One region of the Pectobacterium versatile genome, then DNA from elsewhere that is predicted to be linked to it. Evidence: predicted binding sites of a transcription regulator. Region 1 holds the regulator's gene; each other region holds the start of a gene.
The links. Region 1 encodes ArgR, which controls arginine synthesis, uptake and breakdown. Its sites were predicted from a motif close to ANTGAATAAAAATACANT; they were not measured.
Positions count from the first base shown of each region.

Region 1 (9,956 bases):
TGCGTTCGGTCGTTGGTTTTTCATAAAACTCACGACGACGAACTTCAGCCAGAACGCCTGCTTTTTCACAGGAACGTTTGAAGCGACGCAGAGCTACGTCGAACGGCTCGTTTTCACGTACTTTAATTACCGGCATGTGCCTCTCACCTCAATAAATTCGGTTTGCCGCTGGCCTTGTGCCAGCCTTTTCAAAATGGTGCGGAATTCTACTGCAAACGTGACGTCTTTGTAAAGCATTGCGGTGATCATAAAACGCCCAACCACGGCCAGCGCAGAAATCAGGCCGCTTATGGTAGACTATCTGCAGTTTGAAGCAAGCGGCATTTAACGCGTGCTCGTATCATCATCAACGTTAGGAACAGCAATGCGCGTATTGGGTATCGAAACATCCTGTGATGAAACTGGTGTGGCCATTTATGACACGGAAACCGGTTTGCTCGCCAATCAGTTATACAGCCAGGTTAAATTGCATGCTGATTACGGCGGCGTAGTGCCTGAGCTCGCCTCACGCGATCACGTGCGTAAAACGGTTCCGTTGATTCAGGCGGCGCTGCGCGAAGCTGGGTTACAGGCTGACGATATCGATGGTGTGGCTTACACCGCCGGCCCTGGTTTGGTTGGCGCGCTATTAGTGGGCGCGACGATAGGTAGATCGTTGGCATTCGCCTGGGGTGTACCGGCGATTCCTGTGCACCATATGGAAGGGCATTTGCTGGCGCCGATGCTGGAAGATAACCCGCCGGCGTTTCCTTTCGTGGCGCTGCTGGTCTCTGGTGGTCATACGCAGCTCATCAGCGTGACGGGCATTGGAGAGTACCGTTTGCTGGGCGAGTCGATTGATGATGCGGCGGGTGAAGCGTTTGATAAAACGGCGAAATTACTGGGATTAGATTATCCTGGTGGTCCAATGCTGTCGAAAATGGCGCAGGCGGGGAATTCCCAACGCTTTACGTTTCCGCGCCCGATGACCGATCGGCCGGGGCTGGATTTCAGTTTTTCTGGGCTAAAAACGTTTGCTGCCAATACGATTCGTAGCAATGGTGATGACGATCAAACGCGTGCCGATATTGCTCGTGCGTTTGAAGACGCCGTCGTAGATACGCTGGCGATAAAATGTCGTCGCGCGCTGGATGAGACGGGCTTTAAACGACTGGTCATGGCGGGGGGCGTGAGTGCAAACCGGACGCTGCGCCAGCGCTTAGGTGAAGTGATGGCGAAACGCGGCGGTGAAGTGTTTTATGCGCGGCCTGAATTCTGTACGGATAATGGCGCGATGATTGCCTATGCAGGCAGTGTACGTCTGATGCATGGCGCGAGCCAGACGCTGGGCGTATCTGTTCGGCCACGTTGGCCGTTGGCTGAATTGCCTGCGGTGTGAGCGTTCGAGCGGTAATCGCTACGTGTAGATAGCTGCTCTACACGTAGTGAAGAAAGCGTAGCAAAAACATTAGCGTATAAGCGGATTACAGCTCTTGTTCGAATAGCACCAGAATCGCTTCGTAAAGCTGTTTGACGCTGAAGCCTCTTGCTGGGGTGGTAAAAATAGTGTCATCCCCTGCAATGGTGCCGAGAATGCCTTCTGACTTCCCAAGTGAGTCCAGCAGGCGAGCAATGAGCTGCGCGGCGCCAGGGCTGGTATGGATCACGACGACGGCATCATTGTAATCCACGTCCAGTACAAGGTTCTTCAGCGGGCTGGACGTCGTCGGGACGCCAAGCTCGGCAGGGAGACAATACACCATCTCCATTTTGGCATTGCGTGTGCGCACGGCGCCAAATTTCGTTAGCATGCGTGACACCTTGGATTGGTTAATGTTTTCAAATCCTTCGTCTTGCAATGCCTGAACAATTTCACTTTGAGAACTGAATTTCTCTTCCTTTAACAGCGCTTTGAACGCTTTAACGAGGTCTTCTTGTTTTGTCGAATTTCGCATTCTGCACCGGATTAATTGTTATGGTTAATCTTCCTATTATGCAGTTGTGTGAATTTTTATGCAATTAAATCGCGTATAATTCCAATCCATTTCACCAGATATGCGTTAGTCGCTGTTTTCAAAAAAAATCGACTCTTGGGTAGTCCGAAAAATGCGTCCTGCGTCACATAAAAGTAAATCAAATGTTATCAGAATGATGTTGTTCGGACGCCATTGATCGGTGTAATGTAGCGCACTGGTTAAACGCACGTGAATGAACACCGCGTTATAGCTCAATAGCTTACTAACTTTACTTACCTTTCAAACGAATGGTTGTTTTTGATTTATTATTAGAGACATAGCGTATTTTTTGTCTCTCGTGTCATTTGTGGAAAGATAAGTAGGTTGCACGTATCCCCATTTTTATATTCTGTTTATAACCAAATGAATTCACGGCACTTTTTTATTTTATGATAATAAGGAGTTTAGGATGAAAGTTGCAGTTCTCGGAGCAGCAGGTGGTATCGGTCAGGCACTCGCACTCCTCCTCAAAACCCAGCTTCCTTCAGGTTCAGAACTATCCCTTTACGATATCGCCCCAGTAACGCCGGGTGTTGCCGTCGATCTGAGCCATATTCCTACAGCAGTGAAGATCAAAGGCTATAGCGGTGAAGATGCTAAACCAGCGCTTGTTGGTGCAGATATCGTGCTGATCTCCGCGGGTGTGGCACGTAAACCTGGTATGGATCGTTCCGATCTGTTCAACGTCAATGCTGGCATTGTGCGTAATCTGGTTGAGCAAATTGCGGTTACTTGCCCGAAAGCCTGTATCGGTATCATCACCAACCCGGTGAATACGACCGTTGCCATCGCAGCAGAAGTGCTGAAAAAAGCTGGCGTATATGACAAAAACAAACTGTTCGGCGTCACAACGCTGGATATCATCCGTTCCAACACGTTCGTTGCTGAGCTGAAAGGCAAACAGCCGCAGGACATTAATGTGCCGGTTATCGGTGGACACTCTGGTGTGACGATTCTGCCACTGCTGTCTCAGGTTCCTGGTATCAGCTTCAGCGAGCAGGAAGTGGCCGATCTGACCAAGCGTATCCAGAATGCGGGTACTGAGGTTGTTGAAGCCAAAGCGGGTGGCGGATCGGCAACGTTGTCTATGGGTCAGGCCGCAGCACGTTTTGGTCTGTCTCTGGTTCGTGCGCTGCAAGGCGAAAACGGTGTGGTGGAATGTGCATACGTTGAAAGCGATGGCAAATATGCCCGCTTCTTCGCTCAGCCGATTCTGTTAGGCAAAGACGGCGTCGCCGAGCGTAAAGACATCGGCACATTAAGTGCTTTTGAGCAAAACGCGCTTAACAGCATGCTGGATACACTGAAGCAGGACATTGAGTTAGGCGAGACGTTCATCAAGAATTAATCATTGAGATTCTTGTAATACGTGACGTTGAATAAAAAGCCGGAGATGTCGATCTCCGGCTTTTCTTTTTTAATCGGGACGGATGAGTTTTTTTCTGTCGATAAGCTCATTGGTTTCTGGATTGTAGTACCGGCTGGGCCAAATCTCTGATGGGTGAATACCCATCGCATCGGCAATAAGCCACTCCCCTTTGGGCCAAGGGCGTGAGAGTGCATTAGCTAGCGTAGATGAGCTTAATCCGGCCGCTCGCGATACCGCCGCCAGCGTCGTGTTTTTCTTGCGCAGTGCAGCAATGATATCAGCGGGATGCCAGTCTTGTTTCCTTAAAATCATAATCCTTCCCTTATTTGCTATAAGACGACTGTAGATTAGTGGTATAAATAACGGATGTTAGTTATATGCCGAACTAACATGACATTATTATTTGGAAATAATATAGCATTAATTTTCCTTAAAATTCTCAATTAATTTCCAAATAAGGGCGTTTTTGTTAGGGATGGCACTATCAGGATGAAAGGCAATGAAAAAAGAGTGGTTTGCTACCAGCGAATTGGTTGGAGTCGGCGGCCTTCCGAAATCAAGACAAGGATTAAATAAGCGCGCCCGCGAGGATGGATGGGAGAAGCGTCGCCGTAAAGGCGTCCAGGGAAGAGGAGTGGAGTACTCAATTCACAGCTTGCCGGATACGGTAAAAAAATCCCTATTACTCGAAATCGAGCCTTCCGCCTACTCGGCGAAACAGCCTGCGGCACTGGCCGTATGGATGCAAATTTATCAGCAACTATCTGAAAAAGAAAGAGATGAGCTAATCGCTTATATTCTGCGAGTCGGGGTGTCAACCACGCTGAGCCAGTTAGGTATTACACCGTCGGATGGGGAACCTGTCTCATCAATGGTGATTGACTGATTCGTTACTGGCGATCTTTCTGAACTTAGCCTCAGTGATGAAAAGGAATCTGTATTTTCTGTCGCTTTGTAGCACTTTCTCTGGCTGCGGTGGTTGGGCATCACGCTGGATTTAATCATTTCTTCTATTACTTAGGTGTGTCGGTAACGTGTAAAAGTTAGCGGTTTAGGTAATTATAGTCTACTATATGGAAACTTTTGGGCGAGTTGACGTAATGCCTGTTCAAAACAAACAAGGGAGTGACGAGTATGGACAAAGAGTGGTTTGCAACAAGTGAGCTGGTTGGTGTAGGTGGATTGCCTAAGTCGCCGCAGGGGCTGAACAAGCGGGCACGAGACGACGGTTGGGAAAAGCGCAGGCGGAAAGGGGTTCAAGGGCGCGGTGTCGAATATTCTATTCGCAGTTTGCCGAACGAGGTCAGGAACTCTCTGCTAGTAAAAGAAAATCCGCCAACCGAGTATTATCGTATAGATAATGAGCCGACCCTGCTGTCATCGTGGGTGCATATTTTCCATCAACTTTCCGTTGATGAACGAAGCCGGCTGATTAATTTCATCTTGCGTGAAGGGACAATAGCGATGCTGTCTCGGCTGGATGATGTCACACTCGACCAGACTGCCTAAGTCTGGCGAACGAGTAGCGCTGCAAGGCAGCGCTACTTATGAATCAACGATCTTATCTGATAGAACCTTACACCACGTTAGAAATCGCGCTGTACGGCTAAGTGGGCAAGGCCTTCGAGCGCAGCGCGGTGTGGTGTTTCCGGCAGCAGCTGTAGTGCGCTAATCGCCTTATCTGCCTCTTCTTCGGCACGCTGACGCGTATAATCAAGTGAACCGCATTGCTGCATGGCGGCAAGAACGGGTCCCAGCAGATGACGCCCGTTTCCTTCTTCAATCGCCTTGCGAATCATCGAACGTTGTTCTGCATTACCATGACGCATTGCGTGCAGGAGCGGCAGCGTTGGCTTGCCTTCATTGAGGTCATCGCCCGTGTTTTTACCCAGCGTTTTACCGTCCGCGCTGTAGTCGAGCAGATCGTCAATTAACTGGAACGCAGTGCCCAGGTAGCGGCCATAGTCCTGAAGCGCTTTTTCTTGCTCTGGCGTCGCGCCGGCAAGGATCGATGATGATTGCGCTGCGGCTTCAAATAAACGTGCTGTTTTACTGTAAATGACGCGCATATAGCTTTCTTCAGTGATATCCGGGTCGTTGCAGTTCATTAGCTGCAAGACTTCGCCTTCAGCAATCACGTTCACCGCTTCTGACATCAGCGCCAGAACGCGTAATGATTCGAGGCTGGTCATCATCTGGAAAGCGCGGGTATAGATGAAATCCCCAACCAGCACACTTGCTGCGTTGCCAAAGGCGGCATTTGCCGTTGCTTTACCCCGGCGCATGTCGGATTCGTCTACCACGTCATCATGCAGCAGTGTTGCTGTGTGGATAAATTCGATCAGCGCGGCGACAGTGACATGTTTATCACCGTTATAGTTGAGGGCTCTGGCCGCAAGGACAGCAATCATCGGGCGTATACGTTTTCCACCACCGCTGATGATGTAATGTCCAAGCTGGTTTATCAAAACGACGTCAGAATTCAGTTGTTCAAGAATGACGTTATTAACAGCTGCCATATCCTGCGTAGTTAATGTTGTAATTTGTTCTAGATTCATGGTTTATGCCAACGTATGTCTTCAACACTGCCGTAAGATTGCTGTTGCATATCGGCAAGACGGAACTTATTGGGCTGATTGTACTTGAAAAATGAGAGAGATAAACGGCAGTTGATACGTTGTATTCTTTTTCTTCACATCCGTTGATTATGCACTTGTCATCCTCAGTATTTTTGCGTAGAATTCGCGCCCTATTATGAATATTTATAGCGCGCTCTGAAACCTATTAACGGGTGCGCGGAAAGCGGAGTTTTATATGTACGCAGTTTTCCAAAGTGGTGGTAAACAACACCGAGTAAGCGAAGGGCAAACCGTTCGCTTGGAAAAGCTGGACATCGCAACTGGTGAAGCCGTTGAGTTTGACCAAGTTCTGATGGTTGCTAACGGTGAAGAAATCAAAATCGGCGTTCCTTTCGTCGATGGCGGTAAAATCAAAGCTGAAGTTGTTGCTCATGGTCGTGGCGAAAAAGTGAAGATCGTTAAGTTCCGTCGCCGTAAACACTACCGTAAGCAAGCAGGCCACCGTCAGTGGTTCACTGACGTGAAAATTACCGGCATCAGCGCTTAAGATTAGGAGAGCGGATTAAATGGCACACAAGAAAGCTGGCGGTTCAACCCGTAACGGTCGTGACTCTAACGCACAACGTCTGGGCGTAAAACGTTTTGGCGGCGAAAGTGTACTGGCTGGCAACATTATCGTTCGTCAACGTGGTACCAAATTCCACGCAGGAACTAACGTTGGCTGCGGGAAAGACCATACTCTGTTTGCTTTGACTGATGGTAAAGTTCAGTTTGAAGTTAAAGGCCCAAAAAACCGTAAATTTATTAGCATCGTTGCTGAATAATTTTTCGCGTTAGGTCTGACGGATTTAAGCCCCGCAATTCTTTGCGGGGCTTTTTACATTCTGATTCTGAGTAAACCATCTGGATAAGTATGAATACTAAACAACAGACGGGCATCGGTCTTTGTCTGGCGCTGACTACGGCTGTTTGCTGGGGGGCGTTACCGATAGCCATGAAACAGGTTCTGGTGGTGATGGAACCTTATACGATTGTTTGGTATCGCTTTTTCATTGCTTCCATTGGACTCGGCATTATTCTGTCATCCCGTAAAAAGTTGCCGCCAATGCGGGTTTTCCGGCATCGGCGCTGGTGGGTTCTGCTACTGATTGCGACGGCTGGGCTACTGGGCAACTTTGTTTTCTTTAGCTCGTCTCTCCAATATCTGAGCCCGACAGCGTCTCAGGTTATCGGGCAGCTTTCTCCTGTAGGTATGATGTTCGCCAGCGTACTTATCCTAAAGGAAAAGATGCGCGGCACGCAGATCATTGGCGCGATCATGCTGTTCTGTGGTCTGCTCCTGTTCTTTAATACCAGCCTGATTGAGATTTTTACCCGACTGACAGACTACACGCTGGGCGTGCTGCTGGGTGTTTGCGCCTCGGCGGTGTGGGTATCTTATGGTGTAGCGCAGAAAGTTCTATTGCGACGTCTGACATCACAGCAGATTCTGTTTTTGTTATATGTTCTGTGTGTCGTCTTTATCACGCCTTTTGCCAAGCTTGACGTTATTTTTCAACTGAGCAACTGGCAGCTTATTTGCCTGTTATTCTGCGGTGCGAATACGTTGATTGGATATGGTGCGTTGGCGGAAGCAATGGCTCGCTGGCAGGCGTCGCAGGTTAGTGCGGTCATTACGCTGACGCCGTTGTTTACGCTGCTGTTTTCCGATCTGCTGGCATTAGGGTGGCCGACTTTCTTTGCTGCTCCAGTATTGAATTGGATTGGTTACGTCGGTGCGTTTGTGGTTGTTGCTGGCGCCATGTTTTCCGCTATTGGACATCGTTTCCTTCCTGGAAAGAAAGAGCCTGTGCTGCCACCATTGGTAGCGAAAAAATAGCTTAAGAGAAAACGTATTGCAGCGGTCACAGCCATCTTTTGACAGTCTGCATGTGTTGTTTATTTTTAATACAGATGAAATTATTGGAGCGGGCAGGTACAATCCGCTCCTTTGCTGGAATGCGTTCTGGTGCGTCAGTTTTTTAATGGTGAGTAGAAATACGCTACATGCCTTAAAATCAAAAAGTTACGCCAAGAAGAACCAATAACAAGCCTAAAACACGTAGATATTCTCTATTGGTTTTTTGCGGAGAGAATCAATGAAGTTTGTAGATGAAGCCACAATTCTTGTTGTGGCAGGCGATGGCGGTAACGGTTGTGTCAGCTTTCGCCGTGAAAAATATATTCCCAACGGTGGCCCAGACGGCGGGGACGGCGGGGATGGTGGGGACGTTTATCTGCTGGCAGACGAAAACCTGAACACGTTGATCGACTATCGTTTTGAAAAATCTTTCCGCGCTGAGCGTGGACAAAACGGGCAAAGTCGCGACTGTACGGGTAAACGTGGTAAAGATATTACGATTAAAGTTCCTGTTGGTACCCGTGTTCTTGATCAGGGAACGGGCGAAGTACTGGGCGATATGACTCGCCATCAACAGAACCTGATGGTCGCGAAAGGCGGCTGGCATGGCTTGGGTAACTCGCGTTTTAAATCGTCAGTCAACCGTGCTCCGCGTCAAAAAACCAATGGTACAAAAGGCGAAGAGCGTGAGCTGACGCTGGAACTGCTGTTGCTGGCTGACGTGGGAATGCTTGGCCTGCCTAACGCAGGTAAATCGACCTTTATCCGCGCAGTATCAGCAGCGAAGCCGAAAGTGGCCGATTATCCGTTCACCACCTTGGTGCCGAGCCTTGGAGTGGTCCGTATGGATAGCGAGCAGAGCTTTGTTGTAGCGGATATCCCAGGTTTGATTGAAGGCGCGTCTGACGGTGCGGGGCTGGGGATTCGTTTCCTGAAACACCTTGAACGCTGCCGTGTTCTGCTGCATTTGGTTGATCTGGCACCGATTGATGAGTCAGATCCGATTGAAAATGCCAAGATCATTATCAACGAGTTAGAGCAGTATGGCGCTGGCTTGGCAGAAAAACCGCGTTGGCTGGTTTTCAACAAGGTTGACTTGATCGATAAGGCTGAAGCGGAAAAACGTGCCAAAGAGATTGCGGCCGCGCTTGGTTGGGATGATAAATACTATCTGATTTCTGCGGCGAACCGTGAAGGTGTCAACCCACTTTGCTGGGACGTGATGAACTTCCTGAAAGCGAATCCGAAAGTGACGGCGATTGCCGAAAGCGCACCGGAAAAAGTGGAGTTCATGTGGGATGATTATCACCGCGAACAACTGGCTGAAATAGAAAAAGAAGCCGAAGAAGAGTGGGATGATGATTGGGACGATGAAGATGATGAAGGTGTTGAGATCATCTATCAAAAATAATTCGTTCTCCTGCTAGTCAGATCTCGCCAACGCGGCCTTACCCTCAAAGTAAGGCCGCGTTGTTGTTTTAATTGCTCTGATAAATATCTTTGTAGAGACGGCTTTCAAATCTCACCAGAGGAACGCGACGTGCGCGTTGGTCTTCTGGCGGCACAGCATAGCCGGATAGGAACTGGACGAATGCCATGCGCTGGCCGCTTGCGGTAGTAATGAAGCCTGCAAGATTATATACGCCCTGCAATGCCCCGGTTTTAGCCGAAACCTTGCCATCGACGCCAGCTTCATGCAGGCCGCCACGATAACGCAGCGTGCCGTCATAGCCGGAAAGCGGAAGCATAGTGATGTAATTCAGTTCATTATCGTGCTGTGCGATATACTGCAAGACCTGCATCATCGTTTCTGGTGAAATCAGGTTGTGTCGTGACAGGCCTGAACCATCTACAACAATGCTGTTTCCTAAATCTACACCCGCCTTCTGACGCAGAATTTGTCGCACGGCATCAGCGCCAGCGCGCCATGTTCCTGGTACGCTAAAACGCTCGTGCCCAATAGTTCGAAAGACCGTATCGGCAATCATGTTGTCTGATTTTTTCAGCATGATAGTGAGCAGGTCGTGCAGCGGAGGCGATTGTGTCTGGGCCAGTACGCTTCCTGCTGGGCCTGGCTGCGTCTGACGGCGAAGGCTGCCTTTAATACGAATATC
Region 1 covers NZ_CP034276.1:761,146-771,101, forward strand. The annotation lists gene rpsU (30S ribosomal protein S21) at 1-136, opposite strand, end outside; gene tsaD (tRNA (adenosine(37)-N6)-threonylcarbamoyltransferase complex transferase subunit TsaD) at 365-1,378, shown strand; gene argR (transcriptional regulator ArgR) at 1,464-1,934, opposite strand; gene mdh (malate dehydrogenase) at 2,404-3,342, shown strand; gene EIP93_RS03515 (helix-turn-helix domain-containing protein) at 3,412-3,675, opposite strand; gene EIP93_RS03520 (DNA-binding protein) at 3,863-4,249, shown strand; gene EIP93_RS03530 (DNA-binding protein) at 4,498-4,872, shown strand; gene ispB (octaprenyl diphosphate synthase) at 4,950-5,921, opposite strand; gene rplU (50S ribosomal protein L21) at 6,178-6,489, shown strand; gene rpmA (50S ribosomal protein L27) at 6,509-6,766, shown strand; gene EIP93_RS03550 (DMT family transporter) at 6,856-7,821, shown strand; gene cgtA (Obg family GTPase CgtA) at 8,081-9,253, shown strand; gene dacB (serine-type D-Ala-D-Ala carboxypeptidase) at 9,321-9,956, opposite strand, start outside.

Region 2 (9,956 bases), 410 kb from region 1:
TGCACGTTACCAAAGTTATCGACGCCTTCCATCTGCCAGGCGTTCAGACCAAACTTGCTCAGCTCGCGGGTATCCGCGCCTGACATCATCCAGTTTTCAATCGCCTGAAAGGTCGTATTATTGCGCGAATACAGATTAGGTGACGCCGACCGGATTTCAGAAACCTGAGTCATAAAATCCCGTGCGTTGACTGGTTTTCCTTTGGCATTAGGTTCATTCACCAATTCCAGAGGCTGGTTGAGGTGACCATCTTTATATTGCTGCCCGCGATCGGTTGGCCTGGATTGGCACCCCGCCAGAATGGCAATGACCACTGCGGTCAACACGTATTTTCCCCACCGTCCCTTCATCTTTGCGCTCGCTTTTTACATCAAAAAATTTACCGTCGAACGATAACAAACGGCTATCGAGAAAGGAATGGGACAGCATATAAATCCACGGATCACGCGTATTCCGTTCGGCACGCGGCGTAACAAAAGTCAGGAGATTCTGCTTATCGCCATATTACGGTCACAAAACAACCTATCAGGTGATAAATCAATCACCTGACAACCCAATGCCGTGCTTTTTATAGAAATAGGTTGCATCAATACTCATGGAGAGTATAGTGCGCATCCACGGACGCGGGGTGGAGCAGCCTGGTAGCTCGTCGGGCTCATAACCCGAAGGTCGTCGGTTCAAATCCGGCCCCCGCAACCAATTGATGTGAGTCGTCCATCAAGAGAAGTGAAAGTAGTAAAGAAAGTTGATAGTAAAGTTAGTACGGACGCGGGGTGGAGCAGCCTGGTAGCTCGTCGGGCTCATAACCCGAAGGTCGTCGGTTCGAATCCGGCCCCCGCAACCAATTGATGTGAGTCGTCCATCAAGAGAAGTAAAGATAAGTCATACGGACGCGGGGTGGAGCAGCCTGGTAGCTCGTCGGGCTCATAACCCGAAGGTCGTCGGTTCGAATCCGGCCCCCGCAACCAACTAAGACTAAAACGATAAAGCACCTTAACGGGTGCTTTTTTGTTTTCTGCGTCATCTATTTTCCATGCAGTTCCTACACCACGTCCCAGACCTATTTATTCCCTCTGAACCGCGCCAGCAAGACGCGGCCATCGTGCTACATCAACTACCGTTCGGCCTGACTGGCAAAGTAGGCTTTAATTCCTGCAAAAATGGATTCCGCAATTTGCTGTTGGAAATGGCTGGTGCGCAGCTTACGCTCTTCTTCCAGATTGCTGATAAATGCCGTCTCAACCAGAACAGACGGAATATCCGGCGCTTTCAGTACTGCAAATCCGGCCTGATCGACGCTGTTTTTATGCAAACGATTCACCCTACCCAGCCGGGTCAGGATCTCTTTACCAAACTTCAGACTGTCGCTGATGGTCACGGTCTGCACCAGATCGAACATGGTGTGATCCAGATAGCGATCGCCGCTCATGCTCACACCACCGATCAAATCCGATTCGTTCTGGGTCTCTGCCAGAAATCTGGCAGCGGTACTGGTTGCCCCTTTCTTCGACAGCGCAAAAACCGACGATCCTCTTGCCGATCGATTGGTAAACGCATCCGCATGAATCGAAATGAACAGATCGGCACGCTGCTTGCGCGCTTTCGCCACCCGCACGCGCAGCGGAATGAATACATCTTCATTACGCGTCATATACGCTTTCATGTTGGATTCATTATCGATCAGCTTGCGCAAACGGCGGGCGATTTGCAGCACGATGTCTTTCTCGCGCGTTTTATTCTTGCCAATCGCACCGGGATCTTCACCACCGTGACCAGGGTCGAGCATGATAATCAGCGGACGATCCCGCCCAGCCTTCCCGGCTTTCGGCGCTTCTGCCGGCAGCGTACGTTCCAGATCGCCTTTGTTGTAATCCTCCAGCAGCGCCAGCAGCGGATCGTCTTCGTTGTCGTAGCGCCCTGCGGCAGGATACAAATCCAGCACCAGCCGGTGCTTGAATTCGGCCACCGGCCCCAGCGTAAAGACCTTGGTCGTCGCCTGCTGCTTGAGTTCCAACACCAAGCGCACCGTGGTTTTATCAAACTGTCCGATGCGCGCTTCTTTAATCAGCGGATCGTTATCTGACGTAAACTGGCTGGCTATCTCCTTCAGCACGCTGTTTAGATGAACATTTTCGATATCCACCACGATGCGTTCAGGATTACTCAGGCTAAACTGTTTATATTTCAGCGGGTGATTGGATTCCAGCGTGACGCGGGTATAGGCGGAGGACGGCCAGACGCGCACGGCAACGACCTGTGTCGTCGCCGCTATCCCTACACCACTTACGCTTAACAGCCAGGTTGCTGCTGCGGTTTGTAATAGACGCCGTCGAGTCAAATGATGATTCGAATGAGACATGCCACTCCGATCTGATTGCTGTGCGCTATCCTGCGCTGTTGTGTTGCCAATGCACTGGATAGGTCATTAAAAAATGAATAAAGGTAAAAATTGTCAAAAACTTTAACGAATCTGTTCCACTCTGTCATGCAAAAATCCTATTCATGCCCGTCATACTTCAAGCCGCATGTGCGTTGGCTTCCCTTGCTCACCCCAGTCACTTACTTATGTAAGCTCCTGGGGATTCGCGCGGTTGCCGCCTTCCTGCAACTCGAATTATTTAGGGCATGGTAGCAAGATGAAACAGAATCCTGACTTTTCTGGTTAATACTTCCTCTTGCCTTTTACGTCATAAAGAATAAAAATACAGAAATTACGAATAAAAATGCAAAGAGGGCTCGCAGTGAAGGAACGGAGTACAGAACTGGTTCAGGGCTTCCGCCATTCAGTTCCCTATATCAATGCCCACCGTGGCAAAACGTTTGTCATCATGTTAGGTGGCGAAGCCATTGAACATGCCAACTTCTCTAGCATCGTAAATGATATCGGGCTGTTACACAGTCTGGGGATCAAGCTGGTGGTGGTTTATGGTGCTCGTCCCCAGATCGACGCCAACCTGACAACGCATCACTACGAGCCTCTCTACCATAAAAATACCCGCATCACCGACAGCACCACGCTGGAACTGGTCAAGCAAGCGGCAGGAATGTTGCAGTTGGACATCACCGCTCGGCTGTCGATGAGCCTGAACAACACACCGCTGCAAGGTGCCCACATTAATGTCGTCAGCGGTAACTTTATTATCGCGCAGCCGCTTGGCGTTGATGACGGTGTGGACTACTGCCACAGCGGCCGTATCCGCCGTATTGATGAAGAAGCCGTTCACCGCCAGCTGAATAGCGGTGCGATTGTGCTGCTCGGTCCGGTTGCCGTGTCAGTCACGGGTGAAAGTTTCAATTTAACCTCGGAAGAGGTCGCGACCCAGCTCGCCATTAAGCTGAAAGCAGAGAAGATGATCGGCTTCTGCTCCTCACAGGGCGTGACCAATGAAGAAGGCAACATCATTTCCGAGCTGTTCCCTGACGATGCACAGCAGCGTATTGATGCACTGGAACAAGCTGGCGATTACCATTCGGGTACGGTTCGATTCCTGCGCGGCGCGGTCAAAGCCTGCCGTAGCGGTGTGCGCCGCAGCCATCTGATTAGCTATCAGGACGACGGTGCGCTGTTGCAGGAACTGTTCTCACGTGACGGAATCGGTACGCAGATCGTGATGGAAAGCGCCGAGCAGGTTCGCCGTGCGACCATCAATGACATTGGCGGTATTCTGGAGCTGATTCGCCCGCTGGAAGAGCAAGGTATTCTGGTCAGACGCTCGCGCGAGCAGTTGGAAATGGAGATCGACAAATTCACTGTCGTGGTACGCGATAACCTGACTATCGCCTGCGCCGCGCTTTATCCGTTCCCGGAAGAGAGCATTGGTGAAATGGCCTGCGTGGCGGTTCACCCGGATTACCGCAGCTCATCACGCGGCGATATGCTGTTACTGCGCGTTGCCGCTCAGGCACGTCAGCAAGGTCTGCAAAAGCTGTTTGTACTGACGACGCACAGCATCCACTGGTTCCAGGAACGCGGCTTTTTACCCGCCGAAGTGGAAATGCTGCCGAAGAAAAAGCAGGCGCTGTACAACTACCAGCGTCGCTCGAAGATTCTGGTGCTAGACCTCTGAGTTATTCCACTCAATAACGCTTCTCGTGGCCGACCGTAAAGTCGGCCACAATCTTTCATCCGCTTATGGCTGCTTGCCAAACTCACAGCTTAATGTTGTCCACTTCCTTGTCTGTTCGCTCAGCGTAAATCCTAGTCCCAGACGATCGGATACCCACATACGCCCATCGCGCAGCTCTAGCTGCTCGTTGAACAGCGGATTCAGCCACTCGAAGTGCTCCAGCCAGGGTTCAATCGGATAGGCCGCAGCCAGATGCAAATGCACTTCCATCGCAAAATGCGGTGCCAGTTTACGACCGTGCTTCGCGGCCAAGTCCATAATTTTCAGGAAAGGCGAAATCCCGCCCACGCGCGGCGCATCCGGCTGGACAAAATCACTGGCGTTCCCGAGTATTAGCTGTTCATGTTCGCGGAAACTGGTCAGCATCTCGCCAGTGGCAATCGGCGTATCCAGCGCGGCCGTCAGCGCCGCGTGACCTTCCACATCGTAGGCATCCAGCGGCTCTTCAATCCAGATCAGATTAAAGGCTTCCATCTTTCTGCCCATCCGAATCGCCGTTTCGCGATCCCACTGCTGATTGGCATCCACCATCAGCGGGAAATCATCCCCCAGCGCTTCGCGCACCGCCGTGAGACGACGGATATCCTCCGCCGTATTCGGCTGCCCGACTTTCAGTTTTATCCCGCCGATACCGCTTTCCCGGGAGATCACGACATTTTTTAATACTTGATCCAATGGCGTATGCAGGAAGCCGCCGGAGGTGTTGTAACACTGCACGGAATCACGGTGTGAGCCCAGCAGCTTAGACAGGGGCAAACCTGCACGCTTGGCTTTCATATCCCACAGTGCAATATCGAGCGGAGAAATCGCCTGCACCGCCATTCCACTGCGGCCAACCGACGCACCAGCCCACAGCAGCTTGGTATAGATCTTATCGATATCGTTCGGATCTTCGCCCAGCAGGTTATCGGCAATCTCTTTCGCATGGGCATAAATGCCCTGTCCACCCGCCCGCTTGGAATAGCTGAACCCCACCCCTTCAAACCCATCACGACTGCGGATTTCCGCAAAAATAATCGCGACTTCGGTCAGCGGTTTTTGCCTTCCGGTCAGTACTTTCGCATCGCTAACCGGCGTTGCCAGCGGCAAAAACGCCAGAGAGAGTTTTACCCATTCAATTCGATCGCCCGACTCGGCAGCCGTTCTGACGTTCGTGACTTTTGCATAGCTAACCGCCGCTGAATTTGCACTGATAGTCATGTCTCACCTCGTAAAATGATTGCGCTAACATTCATAAACAGAAGGAAGATAGCGATAAACGAAGAAAAAACATGCAACACAGATCACACAATAATCATTAACACGATAAAATCGTTCATCGAGAGACAGAATTAATGATTGCGCAATCACCACGAAAAGTAAGAGGATACAGCGGAAATGCAGCCTAGCCCGCTCTGGGGCCAGCCGGAAAAAACGAGACAATTCGGCAGGTTGTAGAAACACAGGCGACTGGTAAACCGATGTGCCATCAACGATAATCCAGCGACATGTAAATGTGCGCGCAGCCTCAGAAGGGAACCCGTGATTGAAACGCGATAAAAACGCCAGCAGCATGCCGCCGCGCGCTCCCACGCTTGAAGATGTCGCGCGTGCCGCAGGCATTTCGCCCATGACCGTCAGCCGCGCGTTGAACAATCCGAAAATTGTTCGTGCGGAAACCGTGAATAAGGTGATGGAAGCGGTCCGCGCCACAGGCTATATCCCCAATATGTTAGCAGGCGGGCTCGCCTCAAGACGCAGCAAGCTGATTGCCGTCGTTGTGCCGCAAATCAATAACAATATGTTCGTTGATACCGTTCAGGCGATCAGCGATGAGCTAGCCGCACGCGGTTACCACATGCTGCTGTGCGTCGCTGGCTATACCAATAAATCCGAGGCAGAGATTGTCGCCACCCTGCTTTCTCGTCGCCCAGACGGTATCGTCCTCACCGGTATCCACCATACGCCCGAACTCAAACGTCTCCTGCTCAACGCCACGATCCCCGTCGTCGAAATCTGGGATCTCACCCCGACGCCGCTCGATATGCTGGTCGGTTTTTCCCATGAAAGTATCGGGAACACCATCGGACACTATTTGCTGGGTAAAGGACATTTGCGCTTTGGCCTGGTCTGGACCGAAGACGCGCGTGCCGGGCTGCGTAAGAAGGGCATTTACGACATCATACAAAAACAGCCGGGAACTTACGTGCGTGAAGCCCTCGCCCCGTGGCCTGCGACGCTGGCGTTAGGGCGGCAAGGGCTGATCGAACTTCTCGCCGATGGCGACGTTTTTGATGCCATCATTTGCAGTTCCGATACGCTAGCGCAAGGTGTGATGATCGAAGCTGCCGCCAGAGGATTAGCGGTGCCGAAGCAACTGGCCGTGATGGGATTTGGCGATCTCGATTTCGCTGCACACAGCACACCAACGATTACGACGGTCAGGGTCGATCGCTGGAAGATCGGCACCGACGCAGCGGCCATGCTGGCAGAAAAGATTGAGGGGAAAAGCGTGCCCTCCCCCATCATGGATATCGGTTTTTCGCTGATTGAGCGTGAGTCCGCCTGACGTTATCCCCCATCAAGGACGCATCATTAGTGCGCTAATTCTCTCTTCCAAGCCGCTATAGCGCTGCGTTGGCGTTTTCACCGCCCGGCAGAGAATGCGGACATCGGTATAGAGTGACAAACGCTGGCGCGCACGCGTGATAGCGGTATACACCAGTTCCCGCGTCAGCACCGGTAAATAGTGGTTCGGCAGCACCAGCGCCGTATGATCGAACTCCGATCCCTGCGATTTATGCACTGTCATCGCATAGGCTGTGTCATGCGGCGGCAGACGGCTTGGCGTAACGTCTTTGGTTTCGCCATTCGGCAAGGGGAAAAATACGCGCAGTTCCCCGCTTTCCCCTATCATGGCGATACCGATATCACCATTGAACAGACCCAATGCGGCATCGTTACGTTCAATCATGACCGGCCGGCCGGGATACCAGCGGTTAAGCGGATTACGACTGCGCTGAATCAGCCCTGACTGATGCAAAGCCTGCTCAATACGCTGATTCAGTCCTGCTACGCCAAACGGCCCTTCACGCAACGCGCACAGCTGGCGATAACGTTGGAAAGCAAGCAGCACGGCATCCGGCGTTGCGCCCGCAGCAACAAGCTGTAGATAATCACGATACCCTTCGACACACTGTGCCAGCATGGCCTGATACTCTTCAGCCTCGGTTAACGGGCTACAGGTGATGTCGGCAAACTCACCGTTCAGCACGGCACGCACGCGAGCATCATCACCGCCGTTAACCGCCAGCGCCAGTTGTCCAATACCAGAATGCGGATCGAAACGGTAGCTCCGGCGTAACAGACAAATACTGTCACTGACCGTCGACTGCCCTTCAGGGCCGCTGTCATCCAGCGTACAACCCGTCAGGCGTTGCAGTTGCTGCGCCCGCGCACGGCTATAGCCAGCTTCGGCAAAACGACAGATGTCACCTAACACCGCCCCCGCCTCGACGGACGCCAGTTGATCGCGGTCGCCCAGAAAGATAATTCTGGCGTGTGGCGGAAGCGCGGCAATCACATTCGCCATCATCGGCAGATCGACCATCGACGCCTCATCCACAATCAGCACATCCAAATGCAGCGGGTTGTCCTGATGGTGACGCAGGCGCTGGCTGTCCGTCACCGCTCCCAAAAGGCGATGCAGCGTTGTCGCTTCCTGCGGAAACGCTTCCCGCAACCGAGGATCCACCGCCAGACGGTGCAGGGCCTGCCCCAACGACTCCGTGAGCCGCGCAGCCGCTTTCCCGGTCGGCGCAGCCAGTTGAATACGTAACGCGTTTCCCGTATTCAGCTCAATCAGCGCCGCTAACAACTTAGCCACCGTCGTGGTTTTCCCCGTTCCCGGCCCGCCAGAAATAACCGCAATGCGGCGCGTCAACGCGACAGCCGCGGCCACCTTCTGCCAGTTAATCTCTTCGTCCGTGTCAGGAAACAGCCGATCTAAAACCGCCCGAATTGCAGGTTCATCGACGGAGATCGTATCGCGCTCGCTGGCGATAAACTGCGCCACGCGGCCTTCACTCTGCCAGCTGCGCTGCAAGTACAGCTTTTCTCCTTGCAGTACCAGCGGCGTCGGCTGGCTGCCGTCGCTGACGGCATCGGACACCAGTAAGCGCTGCTGCCATGCGGCAACCGTGTTTAGTCCTGTCTCCGCAAGCAGCTGTTGCGCCAGTTCAGACTCACGGCCGTCAAACAGCGTCTGCGCCTGCAAGTGCTCCAACGGTAAACACACATGCCCCGCCCCCGAGTGCGCACTCAGGCAGGCGGCAGCCAACAGCAGATCGGGCTGCGTCTCATCCGCCAGCATTCTGGCGAACTGAACATCCAGCGGGCGTAACAACCGCCGCGCCAGTGCCGTTTCAAGTAATGCAATCATGAGGGAATTCCTGTATCAGCATCGTCAGGCGTCTTTCCCTTAAAAAGCGCATCCAGCCCAAAAACAAATTCAGTAGAGGGACGACAAGCAAAGATGCCATTGCCGGGATGCGACGCTTCAACGCCGCGTAAAAACAGATAAAACACCCCGCCAAAATGGCGCTCATAGTCATAATCCGCAATGCGATGACGCAGATAGCGGTGCAAAGCCAACGTGTAGAGCTGATATTGCAGGTCGTAGCGGTGTTCGGCCATCGACTGCATCATAGCCGTTTGGGTGTACGCGCTGGCATCAGGGCCGAGCCAGTTGGACTTATAGTCCAGCAGGTAATAGCGCCCTTCCCAGCGGAACACCAGATCGATAAACCCTTTCAGCATGCCTTTAACCTGCTGAAAAGAGAGCGCCGGACACCGCGCGGATAGCGGATCGTGATGCTTTGCCAACCGATCGAGCTGCGCCGCCTGTATTGGCGCATCAATCGGTATATAGAACTGTAATTCGGCCTGCTTATCGGCGTTATCCAGCGCTGACAGCATAATCCCTTGCCCGTTAAGCGACGTATGCAACAGCGTATCCATCCACGTCTTCAATACCGGATGCCAGTGCGCTTCAAATCCCTGTAGCTGCAACTGCTCGGCCAGCCAGTCATCCTCAACGGGCTGAGTGAAATCCAGCGTTTCAAACAGGCTATGCAAAAACGTTCCCGGACTCGCGCCACGTGGAAACGTATGCGGTGTCAGTTGGGTTTCATCCGCTTCCTGACGCTCGCCTATCGCTTCGATATCCAGACGCGGCACCAGATCCTGTGCGCTTGCAGAACCATGTTGCTGAAGCCCCGAATAGCTGGTGACTCGCCAGCCGTCGCGCAGTTGGCGTTCAATGTGACGAGCCCGCAACTCTGCCAATTCTGGCCTATCCGGCTGCCAGCGCTGTTCTTCCGTTGCCTGTAGCGGTGTTAATGCGACACCGTCGCCAACCATGCCTTCCAGCTCGCTGACTAACGTGGCAGCCTCGGCTTCTTTACCCCGTTGGAGTAAATAGCCCAACGCGCTCTGGTGCATATCGCTGCAGCCGTCTTTCTTACGTGACCGCTGAACGGGGGCGACGCCCACGCTACAGTGATAGATAGAACGGGTCAGCGCGACATACAGCAAACGTAAATCTTCCGCCAGCCGCTCTTCTTCCGCTAGCGCCTGGCTTTCTTCATTATTTTGCAGATCCAACACGGCCTGATAGTTCTCGCGATCGTGATAAATGCCCTGATCCTGCACGCGGAAGTTACTGATGAAAGGCAGCCACACCAGCGGGTATTCCAGCCCTTTCGATTTGTGGATCGTCACGATCTGCACCAAGTGACGATCGCTTTCCAGACGTAGCTGCTGATTCTCTGCCTGCGGATTAGGTTGGAC
Region 2 covers NZ_CP034276.1:1,175,094-1,185,049, reverse strand. The annotation lists gene mltA (murein transglycosylase A) at 1-350, opposite strand, end outside; tRNA gene EIP93_RS05400 (tRNA-Met) at 623-699, shown strand; tRNA gene EIP93_RS05395 (tRNA-Met) at 768-844, shown strand; tRNA gene EIP93_RS05390 (tRNA-Met) at 892-968, shown strand; gene amiC (N-acetylmuramoyl-L-alanine amidase AmiC) at 1,115-2,359, opposite strand; gene argA (amino-acid N-acetyltransferase) at 2,724-4,067, shown strand; gene EIP93_RS05375 (L-talarate/galactarate dehydratase) at 4,131-5,327, opposite strand; gene EIP93_RS05370 (LacI family DNA-binding transcriptional regulator) at 5,653-6,675, shown strand; gene recD (exodeoxyribonuclease V subunit alpha) at 6,688-8,547, opposite strand; gene recB (exodeoxyribonuclease V subunit beta) at 8,544-9,956, opposite strand, start outside.
Region 2: argA (amino-acid N-acetyltransferase) is a predicted target of ArgR. The motif match lies at 2,692-2,709, and genes of this name have one in related genera.

Region 3 (9,956 bases), 530 kb from region 1:
TCCGCCAGCTCTGTCGAGTTCGCGTAGCCTTGCTCGGCCGCTTCTTTACAGCGCGGACGCTTAACCTGAATGCCTTCCAGCACCAGACCCGCCATCATCAGGCAATCGTGCCAGGTATCCAGTGCGTCAAACAGCCCTTCTTTGTCTTCCTGCATATCTTTGTTATACGCCAGCGGTAGGCCTTTAAGCGTCATCATCATGCCGGTCAACGCGCCCTGTACGCGACCGCATTTACCGCGAATCAGCTCCAGTGCATCCGGGTTTTTCTTCTGTGGCATCAGGGAAGAACCGGATGTCACACGGTCAGACAGCTCAACGAACGCCGCTTCACCGCTGTTGAAGAAGATCAGATCTTCGGCAAAACGCGACAGGTGGATCATGCCGATCGAAGCATCAGACAGCAGTTCCAGTACATGATCGCGATCGGAAACCGTATCCAGACTGTTACGCGTGGCCGAGGCAAATCCCAGCCAGCCCGCCAGTTGCTCACGGTCGATCGGATAAGCCGTTCCTGCCAGCGCACCGCAGCCCAGTGGACTGACATCCAGACGCTTCAGCGTATCTTCCAGACGACTTTCATCACGCGCCAGCATTTCATGGTAGGCCAGACACCAGTGCGCAAACGTCACCGGCTGTGCGCGCTGTAGGTGGGTGTAACCCGGCATAACCGCATCCTGATTGGCTTCCGCCGTCGTAACCAGTGCCTGACGCAGCTGGCGTACCGACAGCAGCAGTTCAGCAATCTGCGCCTTGCACCACAGTTTCAGATCCGTCGCGACCTGATCGTTACGGCTACGACCGGTATGCAGCTTTTTACCTAAATCGCCGACTTTCTCAATCAGACGCAGTTCAACCCAGCTGTGAATGTCTTCTGCATCGCTTTGCAGGATCATCTCAGGATCGGCCTGTACCTCAACCAGCAGCGCATTCAGCGCCTGTTCCAGCTGTTGCTGTTCCTGCTCGCTAAGCACATTTACCGTCACCAGCGCTTTCGACCAGCCGATCGAGCCAACGATGTCCTGTTCCGCCAGACGGTAATCAAACCGCAGTGAGTCATTAAACTGTTTAAAACGCTGATCTGCTGCCTGACTAAACCGACCGCCCCACAAAGCCATAACCCTTACTCCCAAAAATATAATTCACGTTGGTATCGCATCATGCCATACCCAGAAACGACTTACGCCAGAATACGCGTGCCAATCGCTACGCCGTTGAACAGCGCAGGTAGCTGCTCAACATGACGCCAGCTGGCGATATCAACCGGACGACCCAGCGCACGAGCGGCATCCAGCGCGGCGTTGACCTTAACAATCATGCCGTCGGTAATAATGCCCTGAGCGATCAGCTGCTCGGCTTTCCCTGCCGTCATTTCGGCAATACGCTGGCCTTTACCATCCAGAATGCCACTAACGTCAGACAGCAGGATTAAATCCGCACCCAGCGTTTGCGCCAGTGCCGTCGCCGCTTGGTCAGCGTTGACGTTCATCAGGTCGCCCTGTGCCGTAATGCCGATGGAGCTAACAACAGGCAGATAGCCCGCAGACAGCAGCGTGTTCAGCAGCGCAGGCGATCCCGCTTCTGCCTTACCCACAAAGCCCAAAGACTCATCTAACTGCGTGACCGTCGTGCTGCCGCCATCGCCCAGACACAAGCCGACCGCGTTGATGTCATGCTTCTTCGCCCATGACAGCAGCGTCTTGTTGGCGGAACCCGCCAGCGCACCGGTGATGATATCAATCTGATCGGCAGGCGTGACGCGCAGGCCGTTTTTCTTCACGACGGGCAGCGACAGTTTCTTCATCAGGTCATCCACCAGACAGCCGCCGCCGTGCACAATCACCAGCGGACGCTGGTGTTCCTGACGGTAAGCTACCAGCGCAGTGAACAGACGTTCCAGCGCTTCTTCGCTATCCAGTAAAACGCCACCTAATTTGATAATTAACGGATTCATTATGCTTCGCGCCTCGAAATGTCGGGACCAGTAGTGATTAAATTAACGATTGGGTTTCAGGGAAACCAAAACGAATATTCATGCATTGCACAGCCTGTGCCGCCGCGCCTTTCAGCAGGTTATCTTCGGTTGCCACCACGATCAGGTGCTCACCATCAACAGAGAAACCGATATCGCAGAACGGCAGGCCGACAACGGATTTCAGCGCCGGAACGCCCTTATCGTACAGGCGAACCAGCGGCTTATCGTGATAAGCGTTGTGATAAGCCTCAGCGATATCCTGCTGGGTTACGCCCGGTTGCAGGCGACAGGTGATAGTTTCCAGAATACCGCGAGCGAAGTTGCCCAAATGCGGAGTGAAGATCACTGGCGTGCCGAGGTGCGTTGAAATTTCAGGCTCATGGCGGTGGTTGAAAATGCCGTACGGTTGCAGGCTGACTTCACAGAAGCTGCTGGTCAGCGACGCTTTACGCCCCGCCCCGCTCACGCCGCTCACGGCATTAATCACCGGCCACTGAGCCGGGTTCAGCAGTTGGGCATCCAGCAGCGGCTTCAGCGCCAGCTGCGCAGCCGTTGGATAACAGCCTGGCACGGCAACCAGTTGTGCCTGTTTTACGCTTTCCGCACGCCATTCGGCCAGCCCGTAAACCGCTTTTGCCAGCCAGTCAGGGTGCTGATGCTCAAAGCCATAGTAACGACGATAAAATTCGGCATCTTGTACGCGAAACGCGCCAGACAAATCAAAAACGGTGCAGCCTGCCGCCAGAAAAACAGGGGCCAGATCGTGGCTGACTTTGTGGTCGGTCGCCAGAAAAACGACATCCACGCCTTTCGCCGCTTCTTCCGCATCGGTCAGCGGTTTTACCGGAACATCGATGATGCCTTTGAGCTGCGGATGTAAATCAGAAATCAATTTTCCTGCATCGACACTTTGCGCAGAAACCATCAAAGCGGTTATGTTCATCTGTGGGTGACGGTTCAGGTAGAGCGCAAGCTCAGCGCCGGTATAACCACTTGCACCAACAATCAGCGTATTCAGCATGGGATCCGTATACCTTCTTACTTATCTATGGAACAGGTAACAGGGCTCACCAGCGTCGGTACGCTGTTCACCCGCGAAACTCAGTGAAAGTGACGAATCGTCATCGCCGTACCTTTGGGTTTCCTTTCGCCGAGCATTATTGTATTTTTATTCAAAATAAATGCATGAATATTGATACTATCCTAACCAGAGGCTGTCAACAGTGAAGATGAATTTACCCCCTTTTATTGAGCTATATCGGGCATTGATAGCCACACCGTCCATCAGTGCCACCGACAGCGCGCTCGATCAAAGTAATCATACCTTAATCAACCTGCTGGCCGGCTGGTTCGGCGATCTCGGCTTCCACGTGGAAGTCCAACCAGTCCCCGGCACCCTCAATAAATTTAATATGCTGGCGCGGATTGGTGAAGGAAAAGGTGGCTTATTGTTAGCAGGCCACACCGACACCGTCCCGTTCGACGACGGTCGCTGGACGCGTGACCCGTTCACGCTGACCGAACATGACAACAAGCTGTACGGCCTGGGTACGGCGGACATGAAAGGCTTCTTTGCCTTTATTCTGGATGCGTTGCGCGATATCGATCCGACCAAGCTGACGAAACCGCTCTACGTGCTGGCAACGGCAGATGAAGAGACGACGATGGCCGGCGCCAAGTATTTCTCCGAATCCACGCAGATTCGCCCGGACTGCGCCATCATCGGCGAACCGACCTCACTGCAACCGGTGCGTGCCCACAAGGGCCATATGTCTAACGCGATCCGCATTCAGGGGCAGTCTGGCCACTCCAGCGATCCGTCGCGCGGCGTGAACGCGATTGAGCTGATGCACGAAGCCATTTCTCATCTGCTGGTATTGCGTAACACGCTACAGGAACGCTATCACAATCCGATTTTCCACATTCCTCACCCGACTATGAACCTCGGCCACATTCACGGCGGCGATGCCGCTAACCGTATCTGCGGCTGCTGTGAACTGCATATGGATATCCGTCCGCTGCCGGGCATTACGCTCAACGATCTGGACGGTTTGCTGTCAGAAGCGCTTGAGCCTGTAAGCCAGCGCTGGCCGGGCAGGTTGACCATCAGCGAGCTGCATCCTCCGATTCCTGGCTATGAGTGCCCGCCCGATCACCGTCTGGTGTCCGTCGTGGAGAAGCTGCTGGGAACGAAAACGGAAATCGTGAACTATTGCACCGAAGCGCCGTTTATTCAGACGCTGTGCCCGACGCTGGTTCTGGGGCCAGGATCGATCGAACAGGCGCACCAGCCGGATGAATATATTGATACCAAGTTTATTAAACCAACGCGGGATCTGATCTCGCAGGTGATTCATCACTTCTGCCACCACTGATCCGACGAAAGCGGCCTTGCCAGCCATGCTGGCAAGGTCATTTTGAGACAGAGAATGAAAAAGAAAGATTTCATCGCACAGGATCTACTGAGCAAAATCTATCAGCACACCGATCCGCTACCGGAAAAGCTGCCGCCGGAACGCCAGTTGGCGGAAGAATACGGCGTGTCGCGCTTCACCATTCGTCAGGCATTGGAAAAACTCGCCAGCATCGGCGCAATCCATATGGTGCAAGGCTCCGGTAACTTCATCAATCAGGGCGTACGCAGCAACCCGCTGGTGTATAACTCGATTACCGAAAAGAAATTTAATCAGATTTCATTCCGTCTGCTTAGCCTGCATAAGCGGCTGCCGACTCGGGAAGAGCAGCAGGTTTTTGCTATCAGCGAAAATACGTTCATCTGGGAATTCAGCCGATTACGTTATGTCGATAACCGTAAGGTGCAGATTGAGATATCGAAGATGCCCGCCGCAGACTTCCCAGACATGAGTCAGAAGATTATTGAAAGCTCTATTCAGCAGTATGTGCTCAGCAAGGGCTACGCGATTTCACACTACCTGACACATTATCAGGCGGTTAACGTCACTAAAGCACAGGCTGAGCTACTGGGCTGCAAGAAAGGCACAGCGGCGATGCACATTCTTAATCGCGGTATTTTACAGGGTGGTCGCGTGTACGAATCGAGCGATATCATTGATATCAACTACGCCTGCACCTACGTCATCCCCTTCAACCGCGATAACCTGAATTTCCGCCAGTCGCCGTAATAATTCACTCAGGGCGTATGCATCGTGCCATCCGGCAGGCGGCTCTGCGTCCATTCGTGCGGACGATAGACGACGGGGAACTGCCGCGCCGCGTCCAGATCGATACCCACGCCAATACCTGGGCGCTCAATCGGATACAGATAGCCCTTCTCCGGTTCCACCGCCTGCGGGAAGACCTTGCGGGTATTTTCCGGGTAAGCGACAAATTCCTGAATCGCGGCGTTATGCAGGTGGATATTGAGGTGAATGTTGACCGCCGCACCGATCGGCGTCATATCCGGCGGGCAATGCCACGCGAGACGAACGCCAAAGTTCTGACAGAACGCACCCAGTTTCAGCGCTGGCGTAATCCCGCCAATCTGTGAGACATGGCAGCGGATGAAATCAACCTGACGATTAATCACCAAATTCTGCCACTCGGCGGGGTTATTAAACAGCTCCCCGGTCGCCAGCGGCACCGCGCTCTGGCTGCGGATCTGCGCCAGCCACTCATTTTGCGCAGGCGGCAAAATGTCTTCGATGAAATAGGGACGATAAACTTCTACCGCTTTGGCAAACTGCACGGCCTGATTCGGGAACAGACGCTCATGGACATCATGCAGGATGTGGAAACGATCGCCGTATTTCTCACGCAGCGCACGGAACATGGCGAGCGTGTTGGCCATGTACTGATCCTGATCGTAATAGGCTCCCTCCGTTGGCTGCCGCGTGCTGTGCAGCGCATCGGGATTACCGCCATAGAATCCTAGCTGGCAGCGGATATGACGATAGCCCTGCGCATACAGCCGATCCACGTCCTGATACAGCCCGTCCAGCGTATCGCTGGCAGCATGGCTGTAAGCGGCAATAGCATCGCGAGATTTCCCACCAAACAGGTGATAAAGCGGCATATCCGCCAGCTTGCCTTTGATATCCCACAGCGCCATATCGACGCCCGCCACCGCATTGTTGATAACCGGACCGTTACGCCAATAAGCGTTGACCATCATCATGTGCCATAGATCTTCAATGTGGTTAGCATCTCGTCCTAGCAGCAGCGGTTTGAGGTACTCGTCCACCATCGCTTTGACGGCCAGCGGGCGCTGCTGGAAGGTCGCACATCCATAACCCGTCACGCCTTTATCCGTGTGAACCACCACCGTCACTAAATTATGACGGTCGGGGCGGGTAACAAGACATTCAATGTCAGTAATGATTGTCGGCAACACAAAAATATCCTCCAGAGCATTTACCGGAATAGCCTTACCCGGCAAAAACACAGTCTAAAATCAGTTTCTTTTTTTGTTTTCTACTTATTTTTTCTTTTATTGTAAACCTATTATTTAAAAGATTTATTTTGGTTTGAAAAATCCATTAAATTGATTAAAAAACCAGACCAATTATCGAATAATGGCAACAAAAAGCCCCTTATAGACTAACCATGTGACGAACTTCATGTTTTATTGGTTTGTTTTTTCTTCTTTAAGTTTTTAATATCGGTGGAAATAATTCGGCCAAAAATAACATAAGGCTATGCGGGGAGTTTATTTCATGGGAAAAAATGACGTTATTCAGTCAATCATTAAACTGGTTGGCGGAAGCGAAAATATTAATAAAGCCTGGCACTGCATGACGCGGCTTCGGTTTGATTTAATTGATGAAAGTAAAGTGCAAACTGAAGCCATCAAAAGTCTGCCAGGCATATTAGGTGCCCAACACCAGAGTGAACAGTTTCAGATTATTATCGGGCCGCAGGTCAATGAGTATTACGAACTGCTGAACGCCCAGCTTTCCTCCACAACGCTTTCGCCTACAGCGACATCGCAGCCAGACGTGCAGAAGCAGAAAAAGGGGCTGGTTTCGCTGTTCATGGATACGGTTTCCGGCGTATTTGGTCCGATCGTGCCTGCCATCGCGGGTGCCGGTATGATCAAAGGGCTGCTGGCAGGGCTGATCGCCTTGAAAGTGGTCTCTGCCAAAACCGATACCGTGATCGTCCTCGACCTGATCGCCAGCGGTGTGTTCTATTTCTTACCTTTCTTCCTCGCCATCTCCGCAGCCAGGATCTTTAAAACAAGCGAATATCTAGCAGCGGCTGTGGCAGCCTGCCTGATGTATCCATCGTTGATAGAAGCGGCGAAGGCACTAGCCAGCAATAGCCCTAATGCGGTCAGCGCCTTTTACTTCATGGGTGTGCTGCCCATTCCAGTGTTCAACTATGCCGCCAGCGTCATCCCAGTGATTTTCTCTGTGCTGGCACTGAGCTATATCCACCGCTGGGTCGATCGCATTATGCCTTCGGTGCTGAAAACCGTGTTTACCCCGACGCTGACGCTGTTTATCGCCGCACTGGTGTCGCTCACGGTGATCGGGCCATTCGGGATCTACCTCGGTAAACTGCTGGCACTGTTTATTCAGAGCCTGTTCGATGTGTCGTCTATCTTTGCTGGTTTCGTGGTCGGTGCGATTCGGCCTGTCGCTATCCTGACTGGCATGCATCACGCGATGACGCCCATTGCACTGCAAAATTTCAGCAATCAGGGCTTTGATATGCTGATGCCAATGATGTGTATGGCTAATATGGCGATTGCGGGTTCCACGTTTGCCATCTACTTCCATGCCAAAACCCGTCAGGATAAATCCGTCGTGCTGTCTGCTGGTGTTTCTGCGCTGCTCGGTATTACCGAACCTGCACTCTTCGGCGTACTGACGAAGTATAAAAAAGCGTTTATCTCCGCAACCATTGCCAGCTCCATCGCCTCGGCCTTTATCGCGTACTTCGGTGTCCGGCTGTATGGCTACATCTTGTCGAGTATTTTCAGCCTGCCAGCCTATATCGGCCCGTACTTTAGCTACGCGGTCTCCGGCATGGCTATCGCCATCGTGCTTTCTTTTACTCTGACTTATATTCTGGTCGTCAGAGCGTCCAAACAGGCGTAACCGCGCTCGCGGGGCCGCTGCGCCCCGCGACGTTCCCCTGCTAATAAGTCCCTCTAATATCCGCGCCTCTGTAATTAAATTTCACAAATTGCCAAGCCCGCCTCAATGCAAGTACAAAGAATAAGGAGAAGAAAGAATCGTCAATTGACGAACCCGCCTTATCGTGGCTAGATGGAGGCAGTGCGTCAAAATATGTCAAGTGAAATAAACTTACAAAAATGGTAGGGATGGGTCAGGGTAACTATGAACGAACAATATTCCGCAATGCGCAGTAACGTCAGTATGCTCGGCAAGCTTCTCGGCGATACCATCAAGGAAGCACTGGGTGAAAACATCCTTGATAAAGTCGAAACAATCCGCAAGTTGTCAAAGTCTTCCCGCGCAGGTAATGAAAAACATCGTCAGGAGTTGCTGACTACGCTGCAAAACCTGTCTAACGATGAACTGTTGCCCGTTGCCCGCGCATTCAGCCAGTTCCTTAACCTGACCAATACCGCTGAGCAATATCATACGATTTCACCGCACGGTGAAGCCGCGAGTAACCCGGCACAGCTTTCCCACGCGTTTGAGCGCCTGAAGGAAAGCAAAGATCTGACCGAACGCGATATCCGTGACGCCGTAGAATCCTTGTCGATCGAGCTGGTGCTGACCGCACACCCGACAGAAATTACCCGCCGGACGCTGATCCACAAGCTGGTAGAAGTGAATACCTGCCTCAAGCAGCTCGACCACAACGATCTGGCTGATTATGAGCGCAATCAGATCATGCGCCGCCTGCGCCAGCTGATTGCGCAGTCCTGGCACACCGATGAAATCCGTAAAATTCGTCCTACCCCGGTAGATGAAGCCAAATGGGGCTTCGCCGTGGTGGAAAACAGCCTGTGGGAAGGCGTGCCTGCATTTTTACGCGAGCTGGATGAGCAGTTGGAACAGGCTTTCGGCTATCGTCTGCCCGTTGATGCGGTTCCGGTGCGCTTTACTTCCTGGATGGGTGGCGACCGCGACGGTAACCCGAACGTCACGGCGGAAGTCACTCGCCATGTGCTGCTACTCAGCCGCTGGAAAGCCGCCGATCTGTTCCTGCGTGATATTCAGGTGCTGGTTTCCGAGCTGTCGATGTCCGAGTGTACACCGGAACTGCTGGAGCTGGCCGGTGGCAACGAGGTACAAGAACCGTACCGCGCCATCATGAAGTCACTGCGTTCGCAGTTGAGCAGTACACTGAGCTATCTGGAAGCGCGTCTGACAGGTGAAGAGCGTCTGCCGCCTAAAGATCTGCTGATTACCAACGAACAGCTGTGGGAACCACTCCACGCCTGTTACCAATCGCTGAAAACCTGCGGCATGGGCATCATCGCCGATGGTCGCCTGCTGGATACGCTGCGTCGCGTACGTTGCTTTGGTGTGCCTTTGGTACGCATCGATGTCCGTCAGGAAAGTACCCGCCACACCGAAGCGCTGGCCGAGATTACTCGTTATCTGGGTCTGGGCGACTACGAAAGCTGGTCAGAGTCTGATAAGCAGGCCTTCCTGATCCGTGAACTCAGCTCTAAGCGTCCGCTCCTGCCACGCTACTGGGAGCCGAGCGCGGATACCAAAGAAGTGCTGGACACCTGTCGTGTCGTCGCCAAAGCGCCAATCGGTTCAGTCGCAGCCTATGTCATTTCAATGGCACGCACGCCTTCCGATGTGCTGGCCGTTCACCTGCTGCTCAAAGAAGCCGGTTGCCCGTTTGCATTGCCGGTCGCGCCGCTGTTTGAAACGCTGGACGACCTGAACAACGCTGATGATGTCATGACGCAATTGCTGAGCATCGACTGGTATCGCGGCTTTATTCAGGGCAAGCAGATGGTCATGATCGGCTATTCCGACTCTGCAAAAGACGCGGGCGTGATGGCTGCCTCTTGGGCGCAGTACCGTGC
Region 3 covers NZ_CP034276.1:229,233-239,188, reverse strand. The annotation lists gene argH (argininosuccinate lyase) at 1-1,115, opposite strand, end outside; gene argB (acetylglutamate kinase) at 1,178-1,951, opposite strand; gene argC (N-acetyl-gamma-glutamyl-phosphate reductase) at 1,989-2,993, opposite strand; gene argE (acetylornithine deacetylase) at 3,196-4,347, shown strand; gene EIP93_RS01045 (GntR family transcriptional regulator) at 4,402-5,115, shown strand; gene EIP93_RS01040 (starvation-sensing protein RspA) at 5,124-6,323, opposite strand; gene EIP93_RS01035 (PTS transporter subunit EIIC) at 6,646-8,034, shown strand; gene ppc (phosphoenolpyruvate carboxylase) at 8,278-9,956, shown strand, end outside.
Region 3: argC (N-acetyl-gamma-glutamyl-phosphate reductase) is a predicted target of ArgR. The motif match lies at 3,132-3,149, and genes of this name have one in related genera.